Regions from separate parts of the Gracilibacillus marinus genome, predicted to be linked through region 2. Evidence: predicted binding sites of a transcription regulator. Region 2 holds the regulator's gene; the other holds the start of a gene.
The links. The regulator NrdR, encoded in region 2, represses ribonucleotide reductase genes. The targets are predictions, from matches to a motif close to AACACNATATATNGTGTT.
Positions count from the first base shown of each region.

Region 1: nrdD (anaerobic ribonucleoside-triphosphate reductase) is a predicted target of NrdR. The motif match lies at 1,812-1,829, and genes of this name have one in related genera.

Region 1 is NZ_JBHSDV010000005.1:208,237-212,452, forward strand. Features, by position in the region: gene ACFOZ1_RS14520 (winged helix-turn-helix transcriptional regulator) at 1-280, opposite strand, end outside; gene ACFOZ1_RS14525 (YceI family protein) at 418-948, shown strand; gene ACFOZ1_RS14530 (nuclear transport factor 2 family protein) at 1,308-1,667, opposite strand; gene nrdD (anaerobic ribonucleoside-triphosphate reductase) at 1,868-3,808, shown strand; gene ACFOZ1_RS14540 (4Fe-4S cluster-binding domain-containing protein) at 3,808-4,216, shown strand, end outside.
Region 2 is NZ_JBHSDV010000003.1:84,198-88,413, forward strand. Features, by position in the region: gene ACFOZ1_RS10595 (manganese efflux pump) at 1-583, shown strand, start outside; gene coaE (dephospho-CoA kinase) at 606-1,202, shown strand; gene speD (adenosylmethionine decarboxylase) at 1,469-1,846, shown strand; gene ACFOZ1_RS10610 (cytosolic protein) at 2,001-2,390, shown strand; gene nrdR (transcriptional regulator NrdR) at 2,409-2,876, shown strand; gene ACFOZ1_RS10620 (replication initiation and membrane attachment family protein) at 2,889-4,216, shown strand, end outside.

The DNA of each region.
Region 1 (4,216 bases), on a different contig from region 2:
GGATATTCTTTAAAACGGGTTCCAATGCTCTTCCTTTATCAGTCAATTCATACTCTATTCTAACAGGTGTTTCATTATATACTTTACGATTTACGATACATTGTTTTTCTAAATCTTTTAATCGCTCAGATAACACACGACCGCTAATTCCAATCGTTGATTCTATATGGGAAAAACGTTGTGGACCTTCTAACAATTGAAATATGATTAGTCCAGTCCATCGCTTATTCAAAATGTCTAATGCTGACTCGAATCTAGGACAAATTGTTTTATCATTCATCACTTTCACCTCTTATTTAGTAGTATAGCAGAAAATAAATTAGAAATAAAATAACAAAATTACTTGACGTAATTAATTTTCATTTGTATACTAAGTTACATAAAGTAAGTTAATAATTTTTAGGAGGAATATTAAAAATGACAACAGTAAAATTAGATAAAGTACACAGTGGATTGAATTTTCAAGTAAAACATATGATGGTATCAAAAGCAAAAGGTGAATTCCAAGATTTCGATGTAGACTTTAACGGAGACTTTAATGATTTAGAAAATGCATCTGTAAAAGTAACAATTAAAGTCGATTCTATTGAAACTAATAATGATGATCGTAATGGACATTTAAAATCAGGTGACTTCTTTGATGTAGAGAACTACCCTACAATTACATTTGAAAGTACTTCAATTAAGAAAGTATCTGATGATGAATTTGAAGTAACAGGCAATACAACAGTTAAAGATACAACAAGAGTAGAAACTTTCAAAGTAGAATACAACGGTATGGCTAAAGACCCAATGGCTGGACACATGGTTGCTGGTGTTGACTTAGACGGTAAAATAAACCGCGAAGACTACGGTTTAACTTGGAATGCGGCATTAGAAACAGGCGGCGTACTAATCGGTAAAGACGTAAAACTACACGGTTCATTTGAATTTATTATTGAAGGATAATAATCAAAAGCAGAAATGCCCGTCTAGAAACGTAGTGACTGGAGTGCATCAACAGAAATAAAGGAATCACGGCGAGGTACGAGTCGATGATGACTTATTGATCGTTGATTCACGAAGTCGCCTAGTTTCTGGGCATTTATGCTAGATGATACAAAAGCAGAAATGCCCGTCTAGAAACGTAGCGACTGGAGTGCATCAACAGAAATAAAGGAATCACGGCGAGGTACGAGTCGATGATGACTTATTGATCGTTGATTCGCGAAGTCGCCTAGTTTCTGGGCATTTACGCTAGCCGATACAAAAAGTAAAAGCACACATCTGTTCATTTAGCAGATGTGTGCTTTTTCTATACTAACAACTTATGCTTCCAAAACATAACTAATTATTTCTTTAATTTTCCCATCTTTATGCTTATTTAATTTATAGATATCACAAAAACTATAATGATTTAGTTCTCCGTCACGATCTGTCGTATGGATGACACCATGAACAGCAGCTTCTTTTCCATGTGTAATCATTGTTTCGATGTCTAATTCAAACTGATTGCCACTTTCCATCCCTTCTAATGCCTGTCTTAGTGATTCTATTCCCCGAATCGTATCTGTACCGACCATGCGCCATACAATATCATCTGTCACACTTTCTAAAATTTTCCCGACATTACCTTTGACAAATGCTTCATTAAATTCACGAAAAAATAATTGGTTTGCTGTTTCCATTATGTTTGGCTCCTTTTTTTAAATCTATTATATCATTTTAGCAAAAGCAGACTTTTTTTACACGAATTCACGTATGCAATATGTCTTGATAGATTAACTTTCCAAACATCTAGGTACAATATATAGTGATAAATATCACTATTAGACACTATATATTGTATTAATGTAGAATCATCATATTGATAAGGAGAGTTCAGTCTATGTTCCAAAATTCAGAGCAAATTATCCAGAAATTCACTTCGAATACAGAAGATAAAAAAGCGGATTACTTAAAACGTGAGAATAGTAACTATGTCTATTCCTTACCATTATTGCGACATAATTTAAATAATCATGCAGAGGAAGAATTTTTATTCCGACATGTTCTCCCTAAAAGAATAAAAGAACTATATGATGATGGCATTGTGTATGTGCATGACAAACAATTGGCACCATATTGCGTCTCCATTAGTTGTAAAGATATTGCGATGAAAGGTATTCCATCACTCGCAAAGAATATGATTACTTCCAAACCAACTAAGCGATTATCCATATTATTACGCCATTTTAGTAATGTGGTTACATTAATTTCTCAACAAGTATCAGGTGCGGTCATGCTTGCTCAATTATCGACTATAGCCGCTTCCTATTTATACGCTGAAGAACAACAAGGCCATGAGTATGATAAAGATGAGTTAAAGCAATTATTCCAAAGTTTAATCTGGGAATTGAACATGCCGCTTCGTTCAGGTGCGCAGAGTAGCTTTTCTAATATCACACTTGAATTTGGCAAACCGTCTGAGGAAATTAAAGATGAATATATTGTAATCGGCGGTGAAGCACTGTCCATGACGTATAAAGATTTACCAAGTACATATTTTGACCAAATTAATCAAGCAATTATTGACGTCATGAGTGAAGGTACAGGTAGTGATGGCATTCCATTCACATTCCCATTACTAACCGTACAGATTGATGATGATTTCAACTACCAAAATCCATTATTTCTAGAGTTATTAGACAAAATGTACAATTGGGGTGGTGTGTATTTCGAGAATTTCAAAACAGCCCCATTTGAGAATACCTATTACAAATCATTAAACCCTATGATTCAAGCAAAAGATCCAGAAGTTAGTCGTAGTTTATGCTGTCGTCTTCAAATTAATTTAGAAACATTATCTAAAGCTGGCGGTGGTGTATTCGGTTCTTCTACTGGTTCCACTGGTGCTGTACAAGTACTCAATTTGAATATGAATCGATTACTGATTGAATTCGGACACGATTTAGCTTTAGTAAAAGAAAAAATGGCCGAATACTTAGAAGTTATGCAAGAAGCACATATGGCAAAAAGAAAATGGATTGAACAAAATAAAGAACTATATCCTACCTTCTTCTCTTATAACCATAATCTAAAAAATTATTTCAATGTCTTTGCCATCACTGGGATGAATGAAGGACTTGTCAACATTGGTTATGAGAATGGCATAAAAGATTCAGAAGGAAAATTAATTGCACATGACTTAATGCAATACATGACAGAAATAGTGAATCACTTCATTGTACGTGACAAAGTGGCATGTGGTATTGAATATGCACCTGCCGAAAATGCAGCGATTAAGTTGGCGAGACATGATCACAAATGGGCTAAGAAGAATGGTCGAGAAATTTTTACACAAGGCGAAGGAGAGAATCCATATTTAACAAGCGGCTGCATGACACCATTTTCTGAAGAAGACTTTTTAGAACAATTAGAAAACAGTGCAGAATTTCAAGGATATGCCACATCAGGTAGTGTCTTGCATCATTTCTTAGAAGCTAAAGTAGCACCTGAAAAGTTAGCAATATATATCGATCGTATTTTCCAAAAACCAATTAATTATATTACATTAACACCAACAATTACTTCTTGTATGGCATGTGGTCAAAAAATTATTGCAGAAGATGCCAAGAATATTAAACAATGCCCGACATGTGAGTCACATGATATTGCCACATTCAGCCGTGTGATTGGTTATTTGAAAATGATTGCTCGCAACAATATTGAAGTAAATGACAAAGGATATTATGAAGGAAAATATAACTTCTGGTCTAAAGCAAGACGACATGATTGGAATGAGCGTAAACGACTAAAAGAAGAAACAATGGAAGAAGCTGTGAAATAATGGAGTTTTACAACAATTTCATTCGTACATTTAACGACTTACCAGATCATACGACACTACTAGTTCATTCCTTATCAGGTTGTCTGCTTCATTGCTATGGGTGTCATAATTACGATGAAATTATTGCTAACAAACCAAAATTGTATAAGACAGAACAAGATTTATATGATTATTTAGATAAAAGTGGCTTCTTATTTGATGCGATTATGTTCAGTGGGGGAGAATTTCTAATAGATAAAATAGATGATATCATTCAGTTACTTACACGTGTCCGGAAATGCTTTGATGGTAAAATCATTGTAACAACATGTGGGGCATATCCAAACAAACTAAAGCAACTGATTGAACTTCATTTAGTTGATGGTATTCATATTGATATGAAATTACCTTATCACGCATTAGATATTA
Region 2 (4,216 bases):
CGCTATTGCTATAAGTATGGATAGTTTCTTTATTGCATTCACATATGGACTAAAAAAACTAACGATGTCATTTTTTCAAATGTTAAAAATTGCATTCGTAGTTGGAATGGTTTTTAGTTTCTCTATGTTTTTAGGAGAGATAGCACTAGCAAAGGTCCCAAATGACTATACAGAAGTCATTGCTGGGATAATCTTGACAGTAATTGGGATTGTCTTTTTATTATCCACATGCCCTCTACCGAATATTTCATTACCTTATATGAATAGCTTGTGTTTTTTAATGGATATATTAAAAAAACCAATTAAAGCAGATTTAGATAATTCAGGAAAAATTAACGGGTGGGAAGCAGTTGTTCTGGGAATTGCATTGTCATTAGATTCCATTGGTGCTGGAATTGCATTATCTTTTTTGGAGATTCCTATTGCAACTGCTGCCATATCAATCATTGCAATTACAACATTCTTTTTGTTTACAGGTGTGAAAGCAGGAATGTATTTTGCTCGTTTTCAAACAATCGCAAAATTTTCTTTTATTCCTGGATGTGTATTAATCATTATTGGAATCTACAAAATTATTTTTTAACCGACATAGGACGTGGTTTATTTTGATTATTGGCGTAACTGGCAATATCGCAAGTGGGAAAAGCACAATCGTAAATTATATTAGGGAAACATATCATTATCCTGTGATTGATGCAGATCTTGTAGCAAGAAAAGTAGTGGAGCCTGGTGAAAAAGCATTAAACCAACTTGTTCAAACATTTGGACGAGTAATATTGAATAAAGATGGGGCACTAAACAGACAACATTTAGGACAAATTGTTTTTTCAAATCAGGAAGAAAGAGAAAAACTAAATCGTATTGTTCATCCTGCAGTAAGAGAACAAATGATAAAGGAAAAGGAATGTCTATTAAATAGTGGACATGATATAATAGTGATGGATATTCCATTATTGTTTGAAAACAATTTGCAATATTTGGTTGATAAGACGGTGTTAGTATATACAAATGAAAAGATACAATTAATAAGATTGATGAAAAGAAATGGGTTCACAGAACAAGAAGCAAAAAGTCGAATGAATGCACAATTATCTCCACAAAAGAAGAAAGAATTAGCTGACGCAATCATTGATAATTCTAATACTATTGATGATTCAAAAAAACAAGTCGATGTGCTTTTTAGAAAATGGGAATTGATATAATAAACTAGGAAAAAATAAATTATGTCGCTTTTTGTAAAAACTCAAGAAAATAGCTTGTCAAAAATGTAAAAAGCAGATATAATCTTGTTGTCTTTGTATAGGCATACGGAGTGAAATGTGATAAGCTTATGTAGAGATTTTCTGAATAAGTGTATTAAAAATGATGGCTTAAAGGGTTAGGACCTCTTTGGACTAACTTTCCCCCGTGGTCATACATTGCATATTACTCAGAAGAACCTATTTTTTAATTAAGGGGGAATATCGAAATGGATACAATGGGAAGACATGTTATTGCGGAATTATGGGAGTGTAATCTTGACATATTGAATGATATGGAACGGTTAGAAAAGACATTTGTCAATGCAGCTTTAAAAGCAGGAGCAGAAGTGAGAGAAGTTGCTTTTCACAAGTTCGCTCCATTTGGTGTGAGCGGTGTTGTCATTATTTCAGAATCACATCTTACGATTCACAGCTTTCCTGAACATGGATATGCTAGTATCGATGTATATACTTGTGGGGATATTATTGATCCGCATGTTGCTGTGCAATTTATCCAAGACGAGCTAGAAGCAAAAACGACTGAAAAAATCGAAGTTCCACGCGGTATGGGTGCGGTGCAACTACAAAATATAAAAGCACAGTAAATGAGACTTAAGCGGTTCTTCTTAGGAAGAATACGCTTAAGTTTTTTTGATTCTTGTTAAAAAAAGACCTCCATTTATAGTCTTTAATCGTTTTCTCAATGAAAACGTGTTAAAATAAAAACAACTATAAATATATAAGAGGTGTGGGGTATTTATGTCATTTCGTAATACAATAAATAAGAATTTTAATAATCATTCAGAAACAAGAGATAAGCATTGGGATCCAGCATTACGAACGCATTATTTCAAAACGACGAAAGATAAAGCATTTGATAAATTAGAACCAATGTTTAAAGGCATGAAAGAATGTGAAATTGTTGGAATCTCCAAGGAACATGGGGAAATAAGCTTTAATTACAAAGCAGGTCGCAAAGTATTTATCATTATGACGATTATTATGGTAAAACCATATCGTACTGCAATTGATATTTCTGCAACAACTGAATCATCTATTCCATTTGATTTTGGTTATAGCCATAAATTAATCCCTAAATTGTATGACAAGATTAAAAAAGAACTTGATTATATTGGAACGTCAGAATAAAAGTAAGGATGATGGAACGTGAAATGTCCACATTGTGATTTCAAAAACACAAAAGTATTAGATTCGCGACCAATTGAAGAAGGGCGATCTATTAGAAGAAGAAGAGAGTGCGAATCCTGTCAATTTCGTTTTACTACATTTGAACGAATTGAAGAAGTTCCGCTAATTGTTGTTAAAAAAGAAGGCACTAGAGAAGAGTATAGTAGGGAAAAATTAATGCGTGGTTTAATCAGAGCTTGTGAAAAGAGACCAGTTGCATTAGAACAAATTGAGAACATCGCATTAGAAATCGAGAAAGAATTAAGAAACAGAGGAACATCAGAGGTGCAAAGTAATGAGATTGGCGAGATGGTAATGGATAGATTAGTGGATGTAGATGAAGTGGCATATGTTCGCTTTGCATCTGTTTATCGTCAATTTAAAGATATAAGTGTGTTTTTGAATGAATTAAAAGATTTAATACGATCAGATCATGATAAGAAGTAAGGAGATAATGTAATGAGTATTGGCGACTTGGGTAAAATATTACCAGCAGAACGTTACATTGTCGAATTATCGTCTGATGTACAACAATCATATAATCATGTCTTAACACATTTATATCAACCGCTTATAGGGATTGACGCAATTAGTCTTTACCAAACATTGTTATCTGAATCGACATTGTTGTTTGAAAATAAAAATTATCAAACACACCATATGTTAATGAATTATATCGGGTTACCACTTGATCGTATCTATCGAGCGAGAAGAAAGTTAGAAGGTATTGGATTACTTAAAACATTTGAAATCGAGCACCAAGCAGAACGGATATTTAGGTATGTTATACAATCTCCGTTATCAAGCAGTGCTTTTTTTCAACATGACACATTATCCCAATTACTATTACACCAAATTGGGAAAGAGAAATTTGCAAAAATAGAACAAGCCTTTTCTAAACAAGTACGTCAATATCCTGAAAATATGTATGAGACAACTGCAAAATTTAAAGAAGTATTTTATTTAAAGAATCTAGCAGATGTGGATAACATTCATGAGGATAAAAGTAACACTTCAGAGATATTTGTAGGTACAACAATTGATTTTGGTTGGATAGCCCAATTATTAGATCAAAGAATGTTACCAAAACACATGATTCTGAGTGATGAGAACAAGAAGCTAATTCAACAAATGCAAGGATTATATAATTTGACGAATCAAGAAGTGGAGAAAGCATTAATTTGGGCAATTGGAGAAAATCATCAATTGAACAAGAAAGAATTTAAGGAAGCGTGTTTTGATTTTTCGGCATCCAGTTCCTCTAAAGTCACTCTTCAAGTCATTGAACATAGAGATAAATTAGCTACAAATGAAAGAAATCAAGCACCAAAAACACAAGAAGAGCAATTTATCTCCATGCTTGAGCAAATTTCTCCGAAAGAGTTGTTAGAAGATTTAACAGATGGTGCCAAAGCTTCTAATCAAGATTTAAAGACAATTAGTGAGGTTATGACGCAACAAGGGCTTACACCAGGTGTAATGAATGTGTTGATTCATTATGTTATGTTAAAAACAGATATGAAGTTAACGAAGAGCTACTTAGAGAAAATTGCTAGTCACTGGGCACGAAAAAATGTGAAAACAGTTCGTCAAGCAATGACTTTAGCTAAATCGGAGAATAAGAAATACCAACAATGGACAAAATCAACCAAACAAAATCGACAATCATATGTAAATACAAAAAGAGATATTGTACCAGAATGGTATAAAAAGCAAAAAGAAGAGCGTAAACAGAACGAAACGACAGATAAAGAAGTGGATAAACAAAAACGTGCAGAAGAAGCGGA